4 regions of the Clostridium sp. SY8519 genome follow, and region 1 is predicted to be linked to each of the others. Evidence: riboswitches for the same ligand, from Rfam matches in the RefSeq annotation. Region 1 holds a riboswitch; each other region holds the start of a gene.
The links. A riboswitch is a leader RNA that binds a small molecule or an ion and turns the genes downstream of it on or off. The one in region 1 is predicted to bind thiamine pyrophosphate.
Positions count from the first base shown of each region.

Region 2: it holds a riboswitch for thiamine pyrophosphate, as region 1 does, so the genes downstream of both, thiS (sulfur carrier protein ThiS) here and thiD (bifunctional hydroxymethylpyrimidine kinase/phosphomethylpyrimidine kinase) in region 1, are expected to answer to the same signal.
Region 3: it holds a riboswitch for thiamine pyrophosphate, as region 1 does, so the genes downstream of both, CXIVA_RS06185 (thiamine-binding protein) here and thiD (bifunctional hydroxymethylpyrimidine kinase/phosphomethylpyrimidine kinase) in region 1, are expected to answer to the same signal.
Region 4: it holds a riboswitch for thiamine pyrophosphate, as region 1 does, so the genes downstream of both, thiM (hydroxyethylthiazole kinase) here and thiD (bifunctional hydroxymethylpyrimidine kinase/phosphomethylpyrimidine kinase) in region 1, are expected to answer to the same signal.

Region 1 covers NC_015737.1:1,587,020-1,593,007, reverse strand. The annotation lists gene CXIVA_RS07520 (YibE/F family protein) at 1-159, shown strand, start outside; gene CXIVA_RS07515 (YibE/F family protein) at 156-935, shown strand; gene CXIVA_RS07510 (hypothetical protein) at 1,065-1,565, opposite strand; gene thiC (phosphomethylpyrimidine synthase ThiC) at 1,717-3,027, opposite strand; gene thiD (bifunctional hydroxymethylpyrimidine kinase/phosphomethylpyrimidine kinase) at 3,045-3,929, opposite strand; TPP riboswitch at 4,146-4,255, opposite strand; gene CXIVA_RS07495 (YoaK family protein) at 4,510-5,211, shown strand; gene rpoN (RNA polymerase factor sigma-54) at 5,261-5,988, shown strand, end outside.
Region 2 covers NC_015737.1:1,869,683-1,875,670, reverse strand. The annotation lists gene CXIVA_RS08765 (lactate permease LctP family transporter) at 1-573, shown strand, start outside; gene CXIVA_RS08760 (thiamine phosphate synthase) at 695-1,300, opposite strand; gene thiH (2-iminoacetate synthase ThiH) at 1,316-2,569, opposite strand; gene CXIVA_RS08750 (thiazole synthase) at 2,586-3,359, opposite strand; gene thiS (sulfur carrier protein ThiS) at 3,446-3,640, opposite strand; TPP riboswitch at 3,733-3,851, opposite strand; gene CXIVA_RS08740 (ABC transporter ATP-binding protein) at 3,916-5,640, opposite strand; gene CXIVA_RS08735 (ABC transporter ATP-binding protein) at 5,715-5,988, opposite strand, start outside.
Region 3 covers NC_015737.1:1,302,424-1,308,411, forward strand. The annotation lists gene truA (tRNA pseudouridine(38-40) synthase TruA) at 76-846, shown strand; gene CXIVA_RS06175 (LysR family transcriptional regulator) at 923-1,837, shown strand; gene CXIVA_RS06180 (uroporphyrinogen decarboxylase family protein) at 1,948-2,937, shown strand; TPP riboswitch at 3,008-3,109, shown strand; gene CXIVA_RS06185 (thiamine-binding protein) at 3,222-3,518, shown strand; gene CXIVA_RS06190 (ABC transporter permease) at 3,487-4,266, shown strand; gene CXIVA_RS06195 (ABC transporter substrate-binding protein) at 4,263-5,330, shown strand; gene CXIVA_RS06200 (ABC transporter ATP-binding protein) at 5,468-5,988, shown strand, end outside.
Region 4 covers NC_015737.1:495,924-501,911, forward strand. The annotation lists gene pflB (formate C-acetyltransferase) at 1-1,690, opposite strand, end outside; gene pflA (pyruvate formate-lyase-activating protein) at 1,779-2,537, opposite strand; gene CXIVA_RS02395 (Crp/Fnr family transcriptional regulator) at 2,753-3,490, opposite strand; gene CXIVA_RS02400 (flavodoxin family protein) at 3,606-4,223, opposite strand; TPP riboswitch at 4,399-4,502, shown strand; gene thiM (hydroxyethylthiazole kinase) at 4,629-5,450, shown strand; gene thiE (thiamine phosphate synthase) at 5,437-5,988, shown strand, end outside.

The DNA.
Region 1 (5,988 bases):
CTGAAGCTGGCAAACGGCTATTCCATGATCACCCTTTTTAAATACGGGGCGGAATTTGAGATCATTCGCTTCCTGACCGGTGCCATCGGTATCGCCGCCGCGATTCCTATCTCCGGATTTTTTGCTGTATTACTGAAGAAAGGAGCCCTTCGCAAATGATGATTCTGATTCTGACTGTCGTTCTCTTCGTCCTGCTGGTGGCCATCGGGGACGAACGGGGTGTGGCCTCCATGTTCACCATCCTTGGAAATATGCTGCTGATGCTGCTCTGCTTCTACCTGATCGCCCATGGGAAAAATCCCTATCTGGTGACTGCTGTCTGCGTCCTTCTGTTCCTTCTGCTGACCCTGTTCGCCCAAAACGGCGCCAATCCGAAGACCGCCGCTTCCTTCCTTTCGGTTCTGATCGTCTTATGCGCTGTCACCGGTTTCAGCGCCTGGGTCATTTATGCCGGCAGTCTCGGCGGTTTCGGGGAACTCTATATCTACGATGAGGAGATCTCCTTTTTAAACAGCGAAATCGGCATCAGCGCCAATGCCCTGCTGATCTGTTCGATTCTGCTGGGCGTACTGGGTGCTCTGACCGATACGGCGCTGGCCGTCTCCTCCGCCCTGTATGAAGTCCACGCGAACAATCCTTCTCTGGGTTTCCGGGAATTATACCGCTCCGGCAGCAGAGTCGGACGGGACATTCTCGGCACCACCATCAATACGCTGCTTTTCGCGGAATTCGGTGAATCGTTCTTTATCTGGATGATCTTTCTGCGACAGGGATATACCCTGCCCCAGCTGCTGAATTCCCGCTCGCTTCTCCAGGAAGTCCTGCTGATTTTCGCGGCAAATATCGGCTGCCTGCTGATTATTCCCCTGACTGCCGCAGTCACCGCCGGACGGCTTCAGCCGTCCCGGCAGGATTCTCCTGCCGGAGACGTCTGATCCGCAGGTTTTCCGGGTCTTTCCCTGCAGACACTGTATCTCTGGCGCTGGCTGCTGCCGCCAGGCGCTATTCTGCCTCATCCGAGGCATGCCATTTTGGGAACCTTTCCTGTCTGTTTCCGCCGGACCCTATTCCGTCTGTCTGGTCTGCTCCCAGTAAGCCCCCATGCTCTGTCCCGGCTGATCAGTCACCTCATCGATCAGATAGGCTTCCAGCCCGGCAGTCTGCGGCTCCCAGCGCCGCGCTTCTTCTTCCGATTCGTATTCTACTTCGGCATAATAAAATTCCGAAGGACTGCCGGCGTCCACACAGCTGACCTCCAGCATATGGCCGTCCGGCAGGCGGTAATCCCGGCGCTCTTTGGTAATCAGGGGCGCGCCGATGAAGGCGGCCAGCCGTTCAAACAAATCCGCATCGATTTCCGTCTCGATTTCTTCCCGGGCAAGCCTTCCCTTTCCCTTAAAGCACAGAATATCATGGGTTTCCCCGGCTTCTTCCGCCTCCCGGCGGATCCGCACGGTGGGACGCACCGAGATATAGCCCTGCCGCATCTGATAGGTATGTTCCGGTCTCCCCGTATCTTTTTCTTCCGGCCAGCCGGCTACCATCCATTTCCGTTCGATCTCCATCACGCTGCTCCTTCTTTCTTCCAATGCTGCTGCACGCATGCGCGGGGCCATCGTTTTCCCCCCCCGAACACCTCTTCAAATGTATCTTTGCCATGCTCCGCGCATGTCACAGGTTCATCTGGCTGCTTCCAGAACAGTATAACCGGATTTTTTACAAAATGTCGATATATTCTCCCGAAAGCGCCTTATTCATGCTTCTTACCGCGCAGAATTTGCCGCACATACTGCAGGCTTCCGCATGGTCATCTTCCGGCAGGCGGTCTTCCCGGATCTTCCGGGCCGTTTCCGGATCCAGCGCGCAGGCAAACTGCGCCTCCCAGTCCAGTTCCCGCCGGGCGTCCGCCATCCGGTCATCGATGTCCCTGGCGTGAGGAACCCCTTTGGCGATATCCGCCGCATGGGCCGCGATCTTCGAGGCGATGATCCCCTGTTTTACATCTTCTACATTCGGCAGCGCCAGATGCTCCGCCGGTGTCACATAACACAGAAACGCCGCTCCGCTGGCTGCCGCCAGAGCGCCGCCGATTGCCGCCGTGATATGGTCATATCCCGGCGCGATATCCGTCACCAGGGGGCCCAGTACATAAAACGGCGCGCCCATACAGATGGTCTGCTGTACCTTCATATTTGCGGCGATCTGATCCAGCGGCACATGTCCCGGTCCTTCCACCATGACCTGCACATTGTGGGCCCAGGCCCGTTTGGTCAATTCGCCCAGGCGCACCAGTTCCTCAATCTGGCATACATCCGTAGCGTCTGCCAGACATCCCGGCCGGCAGGCATCGCCCAGAGAAATGGTCACATCGTGCTGTTCACAGATCTCCAGGATCTCATCATAGTGTTCATAAAACGGATTTTCCTCTCCGGTCATGCACATCCAGGCAAAAACCAAACTGCCGCCGCGGCTGACCAGGTTCATCTTCCGCTTGTGGGTTCGGATCTGATCGATGGTTTTTCTGGTGATTCCGCAGTGAAGCGTGACAAAATCCACGCCGTCTTCCGCATGCAGACGAACCACATCCACAAAGTCTTCCGCCGTCAGCTCCGCCAGATCTCTCTGGTAATGAATCACGCTGTCATAGACCGGCACCGTACCGATCATCGCCGGACATTCTCCCGTAAGCTTTTGACGGAACGGCTGTGTATTTCCATGGCTGGACAGGTCCATAATGGCTTCCGCTCCCAGATCCACCGCATGCATCACTTTTTTCATCTCCACGTCATAATCCTTGCAGTCTCTGGAAATTCCCAGGTTGACATTGATTTTTGTACGCAGCATGCTGCCCACACCCTCCGGATCCAGTGATGTGTGGTGGATATTGGCGGGAATCGCCACTTTGCCTTCTGCCACCAGTTCCCTAAGCTTCTCCGGCTCCATATATTCCTTCCGTGCCACTGTCTCCATCTGCGGGGTGATAATGCCTTTCCGTGCCGCGTCCATCTGTGTGGTATATGTTTTCATGATAAACTCCCTCTCTTTCAGAAATTCTGTGCAGCTGTTTCGTGACAGCCTTCGGTCTCTTCCGCTCCCTGTCTGCCGGCTGCGGTCTGATCCGGATCCTCCGCGTAATAACCATGCACCGCAAAGCCATGGTTCAGCGGGCCGCTTCCATTTCCAAGATCCAGCATGGCCGCCAGTGCCTCTGATACATACTCTTTTGCCCGCTGCACGGATGCTGTCAGGGAAAATCCCTTGGCCAGATTCGCCGCAATCGCGCTGGACAATGTACAACCGGTTCCATGGGTGTTCGGATTCTCAATCCGCCTGCCTGCAAACCAGGTAAATTCCGGATCTGCGGGGTTCCGGACCAGCAGGTCACTGGCCCCCCGGCTGCTGTGTCCGCCCTTGCACAGTACCGCGCATCCATATCTGCGGACAAGACTGGCTGCTGCCGAACACATCTCTCCCTCTTTCGTGATCTTCTGTCCGGTCAAAGCCTCTGTTTCCGGAAGATTCGGCGTAAGAACTGTCGCCAGCGGAAAAAGCTCCCGGGTCAGCGCATCTGCCGCGTCTTCTTTCAGCAGCTCTGCTCCGCTGGTAGATACCATAACCGGATCCAGCACGATATAACGCGGCTGATACTCTTTTAACTTCTTCGCGATGGAGCGGATTAGTTCCGTATCCGCCACCATGCCGATCTTAACCGCGTCCGGAAAGATGTCCGTAAACACCTGATCCAGCTGTGCCTCCAGACACTCCGGATCCGTGCATCTGATCACAGATACGCCGGTGGTATTCTGCGCTGTCAGAGCTGTGACCGCGCTCATGGCATACACGCCATTGGCCATCATCGTCTTGATATCTGCCTGAATTCCGGCGCCTCCGCTGCAGTCGCTGCCAGCGATTGTTAATGCTGTCCTCATACATTTGCCTCCTGTCTGAGTCTTCATTATTTTGTATCGCGACAGAAGGTGGTGCCCCCAATCTGCCGCTTTCCTGATGGCGGATCCTGCCGCCGAATGTCCGGACCTGTCCATGGCAGAAAACTTTCCGCAAAGTTTTCTGCCATAGAAAAAAGCGGCACCCTCTCGGATGCCGCTCAATCGTTCTGAACTCTTTTCCGCATCCTGCCCCAGTTTTGGCAGAATGCAGATTATTTCCCTACGTTGGCATTATCCACATCAGGTATCGGTCGAGACAGTATCAGTCTCCTCTCAGCCTGCTTCTGCAAGCTCCCTGTTATGTGATTGCAGTGCCGCAAAATCCACCCCAGGCAGATAATTCCGCCGGTCTGTCAGATTTCCAACACGTTACATTTATTATAAGCGCACCGGCAGCATTTCGCAATGGGCAGCCCGCTGTTTTTTCGGTATTTCTCTGATTTTTCCCGAAATGTGTCTGAAATTGTCCGAAACAGTATACAAAATTGTTTTTTTCAGCCGGAAAGCGTATAGTTACTGTTTTGGAAGGTATCTCTGTACGGATGCAGAAAGGAGTAGATCCATGGATCTGATTCAGCGAAATAATGACACCATCCTGCACATGACCATGAGCTGTGTCGGCGGTTTTACCGGCGTCTATGCCATCATGCTGCGGGATCACAATTTCGGTCAGGCCGCCACCGGCAACCTGCTGGAGCTCTTCAGCCGAATCGTAATCGGCCATTCCTGGTATGAAGTACTCTGGCGCGCTACAGCTCTGGGACTGTTTGCCTTGTTTCTCGGACTGGCCCACATGCTGGAACGCCGGCTGCCCGGACGCAGCCGTCTGATTTGTATTCTGGCGGAATACGCGGGAATCCTGATTACGGGGCTGATTCCCCCATCTGCTCCGCCGATTCCCGCGTTGTTTCCGGTGTTTGCGCTGACTGCTTTTCAGTGGGGCAGCTTCGCCGGCGCCAGGGGCTTCAGCTGTTCCACCATCTTTTCTTCCAACAATCTGAAGCAGACGGTCTTCTCCTTCCAGGATTACCGCCAGACCGGGGATCCACGGATGAAAGAAAAATTTCTCTTCTTTCTTTCCACTCTGATCTGCTTCTATGCCTCTGCCACGGCAGGCGCGTACCTGGTCCTGCACCTCGGTGCCCGGAGCATCTGGCTGTGCTGGATCCCCCTTTCCCTCGCGTTGTATCTTACCCTGGCCGCTGTCCGTCAGCCAAAGGAAGAGATTTCACCTTGCAGTCCGTCCTCTGCAATTGTAAAATAATATTAAGATAACTACTGTATCATTTATTTCCTGCAGAAGGAGCATCCACATGAATCATAAAATGCAGCTTGAACTGACCCAGAAGCAGACCATATCCCAGCAGATGCTCCAGTATATGGACATCCTGCAGATGAGCGCAGCCGAACTTGAAGCCCATATCGAAGCGGTTTCCATGGAGAATCCGGTACTGGAACTGGCGGATCCGGATCAGCCGTCCCGCACAGATTCCGAAATCGACCGGCAGCGCAAGCTGGAGTGGCTGGAATCCACCGATTATCAGAACAAAGTATACTATCAGTCCGACAGTTCTGCCGAATATTCCCAGGAAAATCTTCACGACATTTCCGAAGATGGAAAAGCCCTGTCCGAATACCTGAATTCCCAGCTCATGTTCTTTAGCTACAGCCCGGAAGAACAGCAGATCTTAAACTATCTGATCTATTCCCTGGATTCCAAGGGATACTATACCGAAGATCCGGCGATTCCCGCCGCCCAGTTCCATGTGTCAGAGCATACGGTGCTTCATCTGCTGCAGGAGATCCAGAACCTGGATCCTGCCGGAGTCGGTGCCCGGGACCTGAAAGAATGCCTGGTGCTTCAGCTTCACCGCAAGAAAAATTACTCCGCCATCACCGAACAGGTCATCCTGTTCCATCTGGACGAAGTCGCCAAAAACCACATCCCTCAGATCGCAAAGAAAATGAAAGTGACCACCGAAGATGTGCTGGCCGCCTGTGAGGAGATCCGCACCTTCAATCCGAAGCCCGGCAACTCCTT
Region 2 (5,988 bases), 280 kb from region 1:
GGTGATCCGCTGGGCTTTACCTGGATCAACACCCCTGGTGTCATCATCTTCATCGCTGCCATCATCGGCGGACTGATTCAGGGCGCAAGCTTTGGTACCATGGGCAGAGTTTTTGTCAAAACGGTAAAAAGCAACTGGAAGACCATCGTCACCATCTGTGCCGTACTGGCCACCGCCAAGGTAATGAGCCACTCCGGCATGACCTCTGATATCGCAGGACTCCTGGAGAAATCCGGAAACTTCTTCCCGCTGGTATCTCCTCTGATCGGTGTCATCGGCGCTTTCGTAACCGGCAGCGGTACTTCCACCACCGTGCTCTTTGGCGATATGCAGCGGCAGACAGCGGAAGCCATCGGCGCCAACCCGTACTGGCTTGCTACCGCTAACACCATGGGCGCCGGCATCGGCAAGATGATCAGCCCCCAGGGCCTTGCCATCGGTGCAGCAGCCATCGGTATGTCCGGTCAGGAAAGCAAGCTGATGAGCGCCACCGCCAAGTACTGCGTCCTGTGCGTAATCATCGCCTGCCTGTGCACATATCTGCTCCCGATGCTCGGTGTACAGATCGGATAATCGAATTTATGCCCTGACTGCTTTTCAGGCAGCGGGACTCAATGATACAGAACTGTTTTTACAGGCCTGCCATAAAGACCTTTCTGATCCGGATCTTTTTCCGGAACAGAAAGGTCTTTTTTCACTCCATAAAATCTGATTCCCGCAGAGCATCAATCAGCGCGCCCGGATCCGCGCATCCCATCAGGCTGCTCATGACGCAGACACCGGCACAGCCGGTATCGCGCAGCTCTTTCAGGCGCTCCGGCGTAATTCCGCCAATGGCATACACCGGGATGTGCACGGCCCCGCAGACTTCCGTGAGAAACTCAGCGCCCCGGCCCGGCAACCCTTTCTTGCAGTCCGTCGCGAAAATATGGCCCGCGGTCAGATAGGTACAGCCCAGCGCTTCCGCCTGCCGCGCTTCTTCCACCGAATGGCAGGATGCGCCCAGGACTCTAAAGCTCTTCCGTTCTTCGGCAGACATCTGCACAAGGGCGGGCAGCGGGACATGCAACGCGGCAGCCTGCAGACTTCGGGCGGCCGCCGGATAACTGTGCAGAATACCCGTCACCTGCTCCCGGCGGCAGAGTTCCAGTACTTCTGCCGCCAGTCTTCGGTACTGTTCCGGGGACAGGTCTTTTTCCCGAAGGATCAGAGCATCCGGATGTCCGCGGACAATTTTCCGGATTCGTTCCAAAAACGGTTCTCTGCTCAGCTTCCGGCTGGTTACTCCTATGATTTTCAAAAGCCGCCTCCGTTTTTATACATACAGATAATCATTCAGCACCGGCTGCAGCCCCTCATCGGACATATCTTCGTACATCCCGGACAGGCTTCTGCCGTCGCAGATCTCAAACTGCTCGTCTCCTTCTTTTTCCTGTGCCTGTCTGCCGGTATACTTGCTCTCATGGTCTCCGATTCCGGTTGACACGCCGGCAGATATTTTTGTGGCCGCGATTTTTACGATACCATTGCGGAACTGGGCGCTTTCCCTGGAAGATACGGTGATGCCCACATAAGGCAGAAAAATCCGGTACGCGCACAGCACCTGGCACAGCTGCCGCTCCCCCACATCCAGGGGATTGATCTTCTCGTTATTGATAATCGGCCGCAGACGCGGGCAGGACAGGGACATCTCCGCCTGGGGATATTTTCTCTGCAGATAATACACATGCATCCCAGTGGCCAGGGCGTCTTTGCGGAAATCTGACAGACCCAGCAACGCGGAAAATCCTACGCCCCGCATGCCGCCCATAAGCGCGCGTTCCTGGGCATGAAACCGGTAGGGCCACACCCGCTTATGCCCCAGCAGATGGAGGGTCTCATATTTGTCCGTGTCATATGTTTCCTGGAACACCGTCACATAGTCCGCGCCGCATTCGTGCAGATACCGGTAATCCTCTGTATTAACCGGATAGACCTCCAGTCCCACCATGCGGAAATATTTCCGTGCCAGCCGGCAGGCTTCCCCGATGTACTTCACATCGCTCTTTGCCCTGCTTTCTCCGGTCAGAATCAGGATCTCTTCCATGCCGCTGTCCGCGATCACCTTCATCTCATGCTCCACCTGCTCCAGCGTCAGTTTCACACGGGTGATCTGATTGTAGCAGTTAAATCCGCAATATACGCAGTAGTTTTCGCAGTAATTTGCAATATACAGCGGGGTGAACAGATACACCGTATTGCCGAAATGCCTGCTTGTTTCCCTGCGTGCCCGCTGCGCCATCTCTTCCAGGAACGGTTCCGCCGCAGGAGACAGCAGTGCTTTGAAGTCTTCGATGCTGCAGATCTCATGATCCAGTGCCGCCCGGACATCACGGGCCGTATACTGACTGCAGTCATAACTGTTCATCTGCTCCATGACTTTTTCACAGACGTCCGAGTCAATCTGTTCCATCCCCGGCTGGTACTTCATATGATCCGTCCGGGAGGAGGGATCGGTTTCCAGCCGGTGCTTTTTTTCCAGGCTCTTTGCCGTCATCTGGTCCGAGTCAAAGATAAACTCATTTTCCATTGCTCTGTACACCTCCTCAGTCATGCAGGAATCCGGTCAGCGGGTCGGAAGACGCCGCTCCCCGCAGCAGCACGCGTCCCAGTCCGGATAAATATGCCTGTCTGCCGGCTTCGATGGCTTTGCGAAAAGCCGAAGCCATCAGCGGAAGATCCCCGGCTGTGGCCAGTGCCGTATTGGCCATAATCGCCGCCGCGCCCATTTCCATTGCCTCACAGGCCTGGGACGGTCTGCCGATTCCCGCGTCCACAATGATGGGCAGGTCGATTTCATCAATCAGAATCTGAATAAACTCTCTGGTGGCCAGTCCTTTGTTGGATCCGATGGGGGAAGCCAGAGGCATCACGGCTGCCGCGCCGGCCGAAACAAGATCCCTGGCCGCATTCAGATCCGGATACATATAAGGCAGTACCACGAACCCCTCCCGGGCCAGGATCTCTGTCGCCCGGATCGTCTCCTGATTGTCCGGCAGCAGGTATTTGGAATCCCGCATGATTTCGATCTTGACGAAATCACCGCATCCCAGCTCCCGGGCCAGACGGGCAATCCGCACGGCTTCCTCCGCGTTCCTGGCTCCTGAAGTATTGGGAAGCAGCGTCACTCCTTCCGGAATATAATCCAGGATATTTTCTTTTTCCGTTGTATTTGCCCGGCGTACCGCCAGTGTCACGATCTCCGCGCCGGCATCTTCCACTGCTGCCCGGATCAGTTTCAGGGAATATTTCCCCGATCCCAGAATAAACCGGGAGGAAAATTCCTTTCCGCCAATGACTAATTTGTCCTGTGTCTCCATTTTGCTCCTTCTTTCTGTTTCTGCCCAGACGGAACTCTGTCCGGAACTTCCGCCCTTCCTGTGTCTTACGGTCTGCAGACGGTCTGTCAGCCGCCGCCCATGAACTGTACGATCTCCACCACATCGCCATCCTGCAGAATCACAGCGGCATACCTGTCTTTGGGCAGAATTGCTTCATTGTATTCCACAGCAATGACGCGGGGATCATAGCCCGCTTCCCGCAGATAATCCGCCAGTGTCCTGCCGGCTGTGTCCAGTTGTACTCCGTTAATCTGTACCATTCGGGTCCCTGCTCCTTTCCTTTCATTCCTGTGCAAACAGCGAAAAACACGAAAAAAAGGAAGGCGCCTGACTGGCGTCTTCCCTGTATTCTCATCTTATTTCCAGACTTTCCTACGTTGGCATTATCCAAATCAGGTGTATGGGTCGAAGGTGTACCTTCCTCTCAGCCTGTCCGGATGCTGTCATCCTCAAGCTCCCCGCTGTTCACTTGTTAATTCTATTATAGCCCTGCTTTTTCGCCATTGCAAGCCGTAATTTCTGATTTCTTTTCCATTCATGAAGCGGTGCCGGCAAACTGGGAATTATACAGTGACGTATAAAAACCATTGGCTGCCATCAGTTCCTCATGGGTTCCCTGTTCAATGATTTTTCCCTCTTTCATGACAAGAATCCGGTCCGCGCTGCGAATGGTGGAAAGCCGGTGTGCCACAATGAAGCTGGTCCGTCCTTTCATCATCTTGCTGAATGCCTCCTGGATCCGGATTTCCGTCCGGGTATCAATACTGGAAGTCGCCTCGTCCAGAATCAACATGGGCGGAAGCGTCAGCATGATCCGGGTGATACACAGCAGCTGTTTTTGTCCCTGGCTCAGACTGTCATCGTCAATCACCGTGTCCAGCCCTTCCGGCATCCTGCGGATAAATTCCCAGCTATGGGCCTCTTTGGCTGCCTGAATGATTTCCTCTTCGGATGCCTCCGGCCGTCCGAAAGCGATATTCTCCCGCACGGTTCCCTGTTTCAGCCAGGTCTCCTGCAGAACCATACCGTATCCGCGCCGCAGGGACTGCCGGGTCACCTGGTAAATATCCTGTCCATCCACAGAAATCTTCCCTTCATCCACATCGTAAAAACGCATCAGCAGGTTGATCAGTGTGGTTTTCCCGCATCCGGTCGGACCCACAATCGCCACGGTCATACCAGGCTCTGCCCGGAAATTAAAGTCCTGAATCAGCGGTTTTGTTTTCTCATAAGAAAACGCCGCATGTTCAATGGCAACACTGCCCTGAGCCACCTGCAGTTCCCGATCCGGCTCTTTGCTCATGGGTTCCGCCTCGATCAGCGCGAATACCCGGGCCGCGCAGGCCAGCGCGTTCTGCAGCTCCGTAATCACTGAGCTGATATCATTAAAAGGCTTCATGTACTGGTTCGCGTAGGACAAAAGCACGGTCAGACCGCCTACGGTCAGATTGCCGCCCAGGATCCGAAAGGCGCCTACCAGTGCCACCAGCGCATAAATCACATTATTTACCGCCCGGGTGCCCGGATTGGTCAGGGAGCTGAAAAACACCGCCTTCTGGGAGTATTCCTGCAGTTCCAGGTTCACTTTACGGAACTGTTCCGAGGCTGTTTCTTCATGGCCGAAAGCCTTCACCACTTTTTCGCTGCCGACCATTTCGTTGATCAGCGCCGTCTGCCGGCCCCGGACTGCCGTCTGTTTCTGGAACATCCGGAACGAACGGGTGGAAATAAAACGGGCCACAAAAAAGCTCAGGGGGGTCATCACAATCACCAGCACGGTGATTCCGATATCTCTCTGGAACATAAAGACCAGTGTGGCAATGATCGTGACAATCCCGGAAAACAGCTGCGTAAATCCTAACAGCAGGCCATCCGACAGCTGATCGATGTCCGCGATGACACGCTGCACAATATCCCCGGAACTGTGAGAATCCAGATAAGACAGAGGAAGATCCTGAATCTGGCGGATCGCCCGGGCTCTGATATCCCTGACAGTCCGAAACGTCAGACGGTTGTTGATGATGTTCATGATCCAGGTCGCCAGTGCGGCCAGCACCATCAGCACCGCAATGCGAAGCCCGTACCAGGCCACCAAGGAGAAATCCACCCGGTGTTTCGCCACGATGCCGTCAATGGCATCGCCGTACAGATTCGGAATATACAGCTGAATGATGACAGAGACAGCCGCCATCACAATGCTGGCTGCCAGCAGCGCCTTATACCGGCCGATGACTGCCAGCACTTTCTTTAACACTGCCATGCTGGAAGACGTATCCATGGCATTCTGTTTTTCTTTCTGCGGCTTCTGCGCGCCGCCACGTCGGAATCCTCTGCTCATGCCTGCGCCTCCTTTCGTTCTTCCGGATACTGGGAGTAATAGATCTCCTGATATACGCCGCAGTCCCGCATCAGTTCCTCATGGGTGCCCCGTCCCACCAGTCTGCCGTCATCCAGCACCAGGATCTGGTCCGCGGTCCGTACGCTGGCCGTTCGCTGGGACACGATAAACACAGTCATCCGCTGTCCAAGCGCGCGCACCGCTCTGCGCAGATTCAGATCTGTCGCGAAATCCAGCGCACTGGCGGAATCATCCATAATCAGGATTTCC
Region 3 (5,988 bases), 280 kb from region 1:
CAAGCCGCCCGCTTTAGCGTCAGCTGTAAACGGTGGGGCGCGCAGCAGAAGAAAAAAGGAAAAGGAAAGCGTCTGATGGCAGCAGAAAAGAAAAATTATCGCATGACCATAAGCTATGACGGCACACGGTATGCCGGCTGGCAGAGACAGAAGAAAAATGAACAGACCATACAGGGCAAGCTGGAGCATGTGCTGTCCGTGATGGAGAAAGAGGAGCAGCGGGCAGAGGCCGCCGTGCAGGTCATCGGCGCCGGACGTACCGACGCGGGTGTCCATGCCCGGGCAATGACGGCAAATGTATTTCTGCGGACGGAGCGGACAGCGGAGGAGGTCGGACAGTATCTGAATCAGTATCTTCCGGAGGATATCAGCGTGGATCAGGTAAAAATCGCGTCCGACCGGTTCCACAGCAGATACAATGCCATCGGCAAGACCTACCGCTACACCTGCTGGTACGGAACCGGCAAGCCGGTCTTTGACCGGCGGTATGTCTGGGCCCTGGAAGAACGGCCGGATGTGGAACAGATGCGCCGGGCGGCAGAGTTCCTTACCGGGCGCCATGATTTTAAGGCATTCTGCGGCAATCCCAGATATAAGAAATCCACAGTGCGGGAAGTGGACCGGATCGAAATCCGGGAGGAATGGCCGTATCTACGGCTGTATTTCCACGGAACCGGATTTCTCCAGAATATGGTGCGGATCCTGACCGGAACACTGCTGGAAGTGGGCGCCGGGCGGATGCAGGCAGAAGACATGCTGCGGATTCTCGCGGCGGGCGTACGGGCCCAGGCGGGACCCACGGCACCGGCCCGGGGGCTGTGTCTGCTGGAAGTGGACTATGACTGAGCGAATCCAGTCTGTGGCCGGTCAGATACCGGCAGGATGACAGGAAAATTACGACGGAGCGAGTCGGAGGTGCGGAATGAATCAGAAGATACGTTATTTTCTCCGGGCGGCAGAAGAAAAAAGCTTTTCCAGGGCGGCACAGCAGATCTATGTATCCCCCCAGGCGCTGACGAAGCAGATTACCGCGCTGGAGCAGGAAATCGGCGGCGAACTGTTTACCCGTTCCTCCCGGGGAATTGAGCTGACCCGGCTGGGCGTATACGCCCGGGAACAGCTTGGCAAGGTGGAGCGGGAGTACACCGAGGTGCTGGAAACGCTGAAACAGCGGGCGCATGACGGCAAAGAGCAGATCCGAATCGGCATCTTTTCCGCATTGCCGCGGGATGAGATGGTTACGCCGCTGGTATCTTTCCTCATGGCGTCCTATCCCTGCTATCAGATCAGCCTGGAGATGCTGGAACTGGAGGAAGGGCGGAAAAAGCTGATGAGCGGCAGGCTGGACATTCTGCTGACGAATGTGCATGAGCAGGATAACCTGTTCGGATACGAGGGGCTTTCCTTTGGGGAGCATGACGTAGAGGTGATTGTGTCCCTGCTTCATCCCTGGGCGATCCGGGATTCCATCACCTTGGAAGATATGCGCCGGGAGACGTTTCTGAAACTGAAGGTGGACCGGGATCATTACAATGTGCCGCTGTCGGAGAATTTTTATGAAAATATCCCCTGCAGAGAAGTCAGGGAAGTCGGCAATTTTGAGACCCTGATGGTGCTGATGCGGCAGGCGGAGGGGTTTGCGGTGTTTCCCATGATGTTCTACGGAGTGGAAAACGGGCAGGTCCGCGGATTTCCCTATCCCGGCAGGGCACTGCGCTATCACACGGCGCTGCTGTATCACCGGGACAGCAGGCTGAAGGGCCTCAGCGGGATTGTGGATGACCTGCGGGAGGAATTTGACCTGGAACCGATTCCGCAGGGACAGAATGGGATGTAACTTCTGGTTACAGCACAGGAGACAGAAACTGATTCCTTCTGCCGCAGGAAACTGTTAGGATAGAGACAGAAACAAAGCAGTATGACAGGCAGGACAAGGAGGCAGGGGTTATGCAGACACCAAAAGAAGCATTGCTGGCCGCATTGAAGGGAGAACCGATCGATTTTATTCCGGAAGTTTATTCCGTCATGAAGGATGTGGTATTCCCGGGAGAACGGTATTTCGGAAAAGACAATCAGCCGGACCCGTACGGAACCGGGCCGGATGCCTGGGGTGTGCAGTGGACCAATCTGGGTCCCAATCCACTGGTCAACGGCAATATGGTGGCCAAAGGCTTTATGCTGTTTGACGACATTGAGGACTGGCAGGAAAAGGTGAAGTTTCCGCCGCTGGACTTTATGCCGCTGGAGCAGATTTTTCAGGGCATGAGCGCAGGCATGGGCGTCAATCGGGAGACAGACGTGGTCTCCTGCCTGCTTCTGTCCGGCCAGTTTGAACGGATGAATCAGATGATCGGGATGGAAAACGCCCTGTGCGCCTTCTATGAATCTCCGGAGGCGGTCCATGCCTTTTTTGACGCGATGTGCAGCTACAAATTAAAATGCATCGACCTGGCCTTTCAGTATCTGCAGCCCCAGGTGATCCACATGCATGATGACTGGGGCACCAATAACAATATGTTCTTTGACCCGGAGCTGTGGCGGGAGTTTATCCGGCCGAATGAGGAGAAATACGCCCGTCGGATTCATGAGCTGGGCGGCCTTTACATCCATCATTCCTGCGGCTATATCATGCAGATCGTGCCGGATCTGGCCGAGATCGGCGTGGACGCCATTGAGCCGATGATGGTATCCAATGATCTGGACGCACTGCTGGAACAGTATGGAGACCGGATTACCTTTATGGGTGGCATCGACAACCAGAAGCTGGATCTGGATGCCACATCGGAAGCGGAGGCCCGGGCGATGATCCGTGCGGCGATGGACCGTTATGCGGGAAAAGGCCGGTATCTGCCCTATTACATTCCCACGAATGAAGAGAAATGGTTCATCTACATGGACGAAGTGAACCGGTACGGCAGGGAAGTGCTGCGCCGGTAAGCGGACTTTTTTCATATACCTGCGCAAACTGCGTTGACAGTTTCCCGGCAAACAGCCTATAATCTTTTCGGAACAGAGCTAGGGGAGCAAGAGCTGAGAGCGCGGGAAGGCCCGCATACCCTCATTACCTGATCTGGATAATTCCAGCGTAGGGAAGCATAACAGATGCAAATAAAAAAGATCCCCCACAGTTTCTGAAGCGGATTCTGCTGCCGACCTATGGTCCGGCACAGGCGGCCGGTTCGTTCTGCGGGGGATCCTTTTGCGTGAAAGGAGAAGAAAAAATGGAAGCCAGTGTAGCAATCCAGACACTGCCGGAGGCATCGGACGACGAGGAACTGATCCGCATCGTAGATGAAGTAATCGCTTATATCGCCCGGTCCGGTTATAACTATTATGTAGGACCGTTTGAAACTACGATCGAGGGCCCTTATGACGCCCTGATGGATATCGTCAAGGAATGCCAGCATATCGCGGTGCGGGCCGGGGCCCCTTCCGTGGCAGCGTATATCAAAGTAAGTTATAAGCCGGAAGGCGAGGTACTTTCCATTGAGAAAAAAATCGGAAAATATCACGAATAAGCTGTATCCGCTGGCGGCGATTGCCGTGATTCTTATTGCCTGGGAGTGCATCTCGTACTTCGGCGTGGTGCCGAATTTCATGCTGCCCTCCCCGGTGCAGATGATCGCTGCCTTTGTAAAAGATTTTTCTGTGCTGATGCTGAACCTGGCCACTACACTGATCGAGGCAGTGCTGGGGCTGGTCATCGGTGTGGCGGTAGGATTCGCGGCGGCCTGTATTATGGATCGCTGGGAAGGCGCCTACAAAGCGCTGTATCCGCTGATCGTGATTACAGAGACCATTCCCACGGTGGCCATTGCGCCGCTTCTGGTGCTCTGGTTCGGTTATGAGATGACGCCGAAGATTGTGCTGGTTATTATTATCTCATTTTTCCCCATTGCCGTGGGGGTGCTGGACGGATTTCATTCCGCGGACAAAGACGCGGTGCATCTGCTCCAGGCCATGGGAGCCACAAAATGGCAGATTTTCCGGCACATCAAGATACCGGGGGCGCTGCCCCAGTTTTTCTCAGGGTTAAGGATTTCCGTGGCATATGCCATCGTAGGCGCTGTCCTGGCGGAATGGCTGGGAGGCTTCCGGGGACTTGGCGTATACATGACCCGGGTCAAAAAATCATTTGCCTATGACAAGATGTTTGCGGTGATTCTGCTGATTACCGTGATCAGTCTGCTGCTGATCCTGGCGGTAAATATTGCGCAGAAAAAGATGATGCCATGGAATGAAACAAGAAAGGATGAGACGAAATGAAAAAGAAAATTTTCAGCCTGCTTCTGACAGCAGGACTGGCCGTGGGGCTGCTGGCAGGATGCGGCAGTTCCAAGACTGGCGACACTTCCGCGTCCGGAAGCGCGGGCAAAACAGAAAACAGCGCGTCTGCGGAGGGCACTTCCTCGGGGGATCTGAAAGAAGTGACCTTTGTCCTGGATTGGACGCCGAATACCAACCATACCGGTGTCTACGTGGCGGATCAGCTGGGCTATTTCAAGGACGCGGGACTGAAAGTAAAAATCGTCCAGCCGCCGGATGACGGGGCGGAGACGCTGGTAGGAAGCGGAAAAGCCGATTTCGGCGTATCCTTCCAGGACACCATGTCCTCCCTGATGGCAGGCAAAAAGAAAAGCGTGCCGATTACCGCGGTGGCAGCCGTGATTCAGCATAACACATCCGGTATTATGTCCAAGAAGAGCACCGGGATCAAATCCCCGAAGGATATGGCGGGCCACAGCTACGCCACCTGGGACTGGGACATTGAGAAAGCCATTATCCGGAATGTGGTAAAGGCAGACGGCGGCGACTACAGCAAGATCAAGATGATTCCGGAAACCATCGACGATGAAGTATCCGCGCTGAAATCCGGCAGCATCGACTGCCTCTGGGTTTACTACGCATGGGCAGGGATTTCCGCCAAAGTGCAGAATTTTGATATTAACTACTTTGCGTTCCGGGATATTAATCCGGTCTTTGACTACTATTCACCGGTCATCATCGCCAACGACAGTTTCCTGAAAGACCATCCGGACGAGGCGAAAGCGTTCCTGTCCGCGGTTTCCAAGGGATACACCTATGCGATCAAACATCCGGACAAGGCAGCGGATATTCTCTGCAAGGCAGTGCCGGAGCTGAACGGGGACCAGGTAAAGGCCAGCCAGGAATATCTGGCGGATCAGTACCAGGCGGACGCGTCCCGCTGGGGAGAATTTGACGCAAAGCGCTGGAACCGGTTCTATCAGTGGGTCAACAAAAACAAATTTTATGACAGCAGTATTCCGGACAACACCGGATTCACCAATGAGTATCTGCCGGAAAAATAGTGCTCTGCCGGGAAAACAGGGCTCTGCCGGGAAAACAGGACTCTGTCGGCAAAACAGAATAACTGCCGCGGGGAGCGGGGAACACAGGGCTCTGCGCAGGTGAAAAAGACAGGCGCAAGGGCAGCAGGAGTAATTGTATGCATAAGCTTGAGACAAAGAATGTCTCCATGTCATTCGAAGAAGGAAAAATCATCGATCAGATCAGTATCCATGTGGAAAAAGGCGAGCTGGTCAGCCTCCTGGGGCTGTCCGGCAGCGGAAAAACCACGCTGTTTAACTGTATCGCCGGGATCTACCATCCCCAGGAGGGACAGGTCCTTTTAGACGGGCAGGAGGTGACCGGGCAGACCGGCCACCTGAGCTATATGCTGCAGAAAGATCTGATGCTGCCCCATTACACCATCGAGGAGAATGTGGCGCTGCCGCTGCTGATCCGGGGAGAAAAGAAAAAAACAGCTATTGCCCGGGTGCAGCCCTATTTTCCGGATTTCGGCCTGGAAGGAACCCAGAAGAAATATCCGCATCAGCTTTCCGGCGGCATGCGGCAGCGGGCGGCGCTGCTTCGGACCTATATGTTTTCGGACAATGTGGCCCTGCTGGACGAACCGTTTTCCGCCCTGGATACGATTACCAAGGGGGCGATCCACAAATGGTATCT
Region 4 (5,988 bases), 1.1 Mb from region 1:
AACGGGGGAAATCTCCCTCAATTTCATAATCTGTCACAAGGCCGGATTCGTCACGGACTGTTTTCACCTTCGCGTATTTTATTGCGCTTAACGAATCTACCACATGGGAAAATCCCGCAATTCCTGTCGCGAATGTCCTGCGGACATCGGTGTCAATCAGCGCCATCTCCGCTGCCTCGTAGTAATATTTATCATGCATATACTGGATCAGGTTCAGGATATTGACGTAAAGTCCTGCCAGCCAGTCCATCATCTGATCGAACTTGTGGATCACCTCATCATAATCGAGATACTCGGAAGTGATGGGGGCATACTCCGGTCCCACCTGCATATGGTTTCCCTGTTTATCCAGAAACTTCTCGTCCTTTCCGCCGTTGATTGCGTACAGGAGGCATTTGGCAAGGTTTGCCCGGGCGCCGAAAAACTGCATTTCCTTCCCCGTCTGTGTCGCGCTGACGCAGCAGCAGATGCTGTAATCGTCGCCCCATACCGGTTTCATCACGTCATCGTTTTCATACTGGATGGAGGATGTCCGTACGGAGATCGCTGCCGCGTACTTCTTGAAGTTTTTCGGCAGTGCGGAGCTGTAGAGAACGGTCAGGTTCGGCTCCGGTGAAGGTCCCATGTTTTCCAGGGTGTGAAGGAAACGGAAGTCATTTTTGGTAACCATCGGCCGGCCGTCCATGCCGACGCCCGCCACTTCCAGGGTTGCCCAGACCGGATCGCCGGAAAACAGCTCATTGTAGCTGGGAATCCGGGCAAATTTCACCATGCGGAACTTCATGGTCATCTGATCAATCAGTTCCTGCGCCTCTTTTTCTGTCAGGGTCCCTTCCTGCAGATCCCGCTCGATGTAAATATCCAGAAAAGTGGAAATCCGTCCGACGGACATCGCCGCGCCGTTCTGTGTCTTTACCGCCGCAAGGTAGCCGAAGTATACCCACTGCACCGCTTCTTTCGCATTCTTCGCCGGCGCGGAAATGTCATATCCGTAAGCGGCTGCCATTTCCTTCATGCCTTTCAGCGCACGGATCTGTTCGCTGATCTCTTCTCTCTGCCGGATAATGTCATCAGTCATTGTGCCATCTCCGCAGTTCGCGAAGTCTTCCTGCTTTTTCGCAATCAGAAAGTCAATGCCGTACAGAGCGACTCTTCGGTAGTCACCGACGATTCGTCCCCGTCCGTAGGTATCCGGAAGCCCGGTTATGATGTGCGAATGTCTCGCGGCACGCATCTCCGGAGTATACGCGTCAAATACTGCCTGGTTATGGGTTTTATGGTACTCTGTAAAAATTTTGTGGAACTTGTCGTTGACATGGTACCCGTAATTCTCAGCGGCTTCTTCCGCCATCTTGATTCCGCCATAGGGCATAAAGGCCCGTTTTAACGGCTTGTCCGTCTGAAGACCCACGATTTTCTCCAGATCTTTCATCGATGCGTCGATGTAGCCGGCTCCATAGGCAGTCAGGCCGGAAACCACTTCTGTTTCACAGTCCAGTACACCACCCTTTGCCCGTTCCTCTTTCTGCAGTTCCTGTACTTTGCCCCACAGAAGATCGGTTGCCTCTGTCGCGCCTTCCAGGAAGCTTTCATCGCCGTCATAGGGTGTGTAGTTCTTCTGGATGAACTCCCGTACATCGATATCATCGGTCCATTTATTTCCTTTAAATCCTCGCCATTCTGTTCTCATATCCTGCTCTCCTTTCTGCGCTGCGGCCGCTGTTGCGCGTTTCGCATTTTTCTGTCTGCCCTGCAGCTTCTGCAATGCGTTCTCTATTTTACGCAACGCTTACTCTTGCCGGCGCAAACTCACCCGCGCCGAGAATTTCTTCTGCCTGTTTCACCTGCTGCCCCGTCGGACTCTGCACGCCCTCCAGCGCATAGGGAATTCCAAGCTTTTTCCATTTATAGGCTCCCATGGAATGATAGGGAAGCACTTCCACTTTCTGAATATTGGAAAGCGTATCCAGGAACGCCCGTTCCTTCTGTAAATCTTCCGGATCATCGGTCCAGCCCGGCACAAGCACCTGACGGACCCAGATGGGTTTTTTTATCTTATCCAGATAGCGAAACATTTCCAGTATGTTTTCATTCGGCACACCGGTCAGTTTCATATGTTTCATCGGATCGATCTGCTTGATATCCACCAGAAGCAGATCCGTATACCGCATCAGCTCCTCAAACTTTGCAAACCACTCGCCCTCCGGCCGGAAAGGCTGGCCTGCCGTATCGATTACCGTGTGGATGCCCCGCTCCTTTGCCTTTTTCATCAGCTCAAGCAGAAAATCAATCTGCAGCAGCGGTTCTCCGCCGGAAACTGTAATGCCGCCTTCGCTGCCCCAGTATGGCTTGTACCGCAGTGCCTGTTCGATCAGCTCATCCGCGGTGCGCAGGTCATCCGACTGTCCGTCCCAGGTATCCGCGTTATGGCAGAACTTGCATCGCATCGCGCATCCCTTCAGGAAAATCACAAAGCGAATGCCCGGGCCGTCGACCGAACCAAATGTCTCAATTGAATGAATTCTTCCCTTGATCATGGCGCCCTCCTGTTTCCAGCAAAATAAAATAAAACCGTCTGCCACAATTTCTGTGACCGACGGTTTGTTCTGCTTCCATCTGTCATCTCCTTGTGACAAGCTGATAGTAGCAGACTCTTGCGCCAAGTTCTTTGATTGTAATCAAGTAACTGGATTCTTTCTCATTTTTCAAAAAATGTTTTGGGCTGCAGACTTCCAAAAAGGGCCGAGTCCGGCTAATTCAATTCCGTCATATGCCGCAGTTTCTCATGATTCATTACTTTCAGGCGCCCTCGCCCGGTCCGCTGAATCACGCCATCCTTTTCCAGCTGCGCAATATTCCGGCTCACTGTCTCCACCCGCAGATTCACCGAAGAAGCAATGTCGTCCAGTTTCAGATGGATCTCAGGCCCCAGACATCTCCGTTCCCGCCGAAGCAGAAAAGTGGCCACCCTCTGCTTCGGTTCCCGAATCGACAGAAGCATCACTTTCTCCTCCGCATCCATGATATCCTGTGCCAGAATCTCAATCAGGCTCAGAGAAATCTGCGGATGACGGGTAAGCACATTCATAATCGTCTCACGGGGGATCTCGCAGACTGCCACTTCGCTCATGCAGATCACGTCATAATTGTACCGGTGTTCTTTCAGGAAAATCCCGTGCCAGACACTCTGACCGTCATGCAGGACATCCAGGATATGTTCCTCCCCCATGGCGTCTGTTCTGGAAATTTTGACTTTTCCGCTTCGAATAATAATCACCGAGTTGATTTCATCCTCCTCCGCGGCGATATAACTTCCCGCCTGAAACGTGGAATGCACGGACTTACCCGCCAGTTCTTTCTGAAGCTCCAGCGGGAGTTCCCGAAACATGCGCACTTCAGAAATACAGATCTTCCCTTCTGCAAGAAATCTGCAGTTTTCTCTTCCGCATCCGATCTTCTGAATATGCTCTTTCTTTTCCTCAGTTTTCATCCTGTTTTCCCTTCTTTACCCGTTCCTCCAGGCTTTCCCGGAGCATCTGATCATCCACTGAAATATTTTCCGCAGCAAGCCGTTTGTTTCATGGCCATCTGCGCCACAAAAACGATTATCGGATAAAATGCGTCGGCTGCCACTCTTCCTGTTCCGGCAGGCCGTAAGCTTCTTTTCCCAGCGCAATACTCTTCATCAGGAATGTCATATTTCTGGCAAGCACCCGCATCGTCTGAAGACCTTCCAGGTCTTCCGCTGCTTCTCCCCGTTCTCTTCCATGGATGCTGTTCCAGTACTGGCTGGATGCCACCGGCATTCCGCAGATCGTAAAATATTTGTTCAGTTCGTCAAACGTCGCAGACAATCCGCCGCGTCTTGCGGCAACCACACTTGCCCCCACCTTCATGGTCTTGTCAAACCGGGTGCTGTAAAAAAGTCTGTCCAGACAGGCAATCAGCGTAGCATTTGCTGACGCATAATACACCGGGGATGCCACCACAAGGCCGTCGGCTTCTTCAAATTTCGGCGCGAGTTCATTCACAATATCATCAAATATACATTTGCCCTTGTCGGCGCATGTCCCACAGGCGATACATCCGCGGATATCCTTGTTTCCGATCCGGACAGCTTCTGTTTCTACGCCTTCCGCCTCAAAAATCTTTATCATTTCATTCAGCGCAATGGTTGTGTTTCCGTCTTTTCTCGGACTTCCGTTGAGAATCAGTACTTTCATGTTGTTTTCGCAGCTCCTCTCTTCAAGTGAATCTGATCCACTATTTTATTCTAGTTTCCCACAAATTATCATATTTTATCCGGACTGTCCACTGCAGCGTCACCCTATTGCTGCTTCCAGGCAACCTTCTTCCTCTTCCCTATATTGACATCTCTCCCCTAACCTCTATAATAACTGGTAGAAACAGGGGAGTCCCCAGGGACTGAGAGTGGAATAGAATTCCTGACCCATAACCTGATTTGGATCATGCCAACGTAGGGAAATAGTTTTTCGCATTCACTAAGCGCAGTCCATACAGGACCGCGCTTTTTTCTGCAGCGATCTGCGGAACCTGCATTTCACGGCGCATCGGCTGGTGCATATGTATGGTTATCCCTGCATCTGAAACAGAAGGAGAATTCTGAAATGATCAAAGACTGTCTGGAGAATGTAAAGAAAAAAGCACCGCTCATACACAACATTACCAACTATGTCACCGTCAATGATGTGGCAAATGTACTGCTTGCTGTCGGCGGAAGTCCCATCATGTCCGACGAACCGGAGGATGTGGAAGATATCACTGCCATCTGTGACGGATTAAACATCAATATCGGAACCCTTCAGAAACGTTCCATTGAGGCAATGTATCGCGCAGGCAGAAAGGCAAACGCTCTCGGCCACACACTTCTCCTCGACCCGGTAGGCGCAGGTGCTTCCAGACTGCGAACCAATACCGCGGTATCTCTGATGGAGGAACTCAAATTTGATGTCATCCGCGGGAATGTATCCGAGCTTAAGGCTCTGGCACTGGGCAGCACTACAACCAAGGGCGTGGACGCGGACGCCGCAGATGCCGTTACCGAAGAAAACCTTGAGCGCATGGCTGCATTTGCCAAAGACTACGCCAAAACCTGCGGATGTATTATTGCGATCACAGGCGCGATTGATCTGGTCGCTGACGCTTCTTCCTGCTATGTCATCCGGAACGGACGCAGGGAAATGAGCACCGTTACCGGCACCGGCTGCCAGCTTTCCGGTCTGATGACCGCATTCCTTGCCGCCAATCCGGACAGCAAGCTGGAAGCCGCGGCAGCCGCCACGATCCTGATGGGTCTGGCCGGCGAAATCGCTGTAAAAAACCTGACGGGAGCCGAAGGCAATGCATCTCTTCGCATACGCATCATTGACGCCGTCTGCAATATGACCGGAGAAACACTGGAACAAGGAGCAAACTATGAAATTCGATAAAAAATCCCTTCTCTTATACGCTGTTACCGACAGACACTGGCTGCAGGGCAGGACCTTATACGAAGCTGTCGAGCAGGCCTTAAAAGGCGGCGTATCTTTTCTGCAGGTACGCGAAAAAGATGATATGCGGCTTTCCCATGACGAATACTTAAAAGAAGCGCTGCAGCTGCGGGACTTGTGCCGTCGGTATCAGGTTCCCTTTGTAATTGATGATGATGTGGACCTCGCCCTTGAGACAGACGCCGACGGTGTCCATGTGGGGCAGAACGATATGGAGGCGGGAAATGTCCGGGAAAAACTTGGCCCCGACAAGATTTTAGGCGTATCCGCCCACACGGTAAAAGAAGCATTGCTGGCCCAGGAACGGGGCGCGGATTACCTGGGTGTAGGCGCGGTATTTCCCACCGATTCCAAAGATGACGCGGAACAGGTGGACCACGCTGTCTTATCGGAAATCTGCCGGGCTGTGGATATTCCCGTCATCGCAATCGGCGGTATCACCAGAGATAACATCCTGTCCCTTTCCGGAACCGGAATT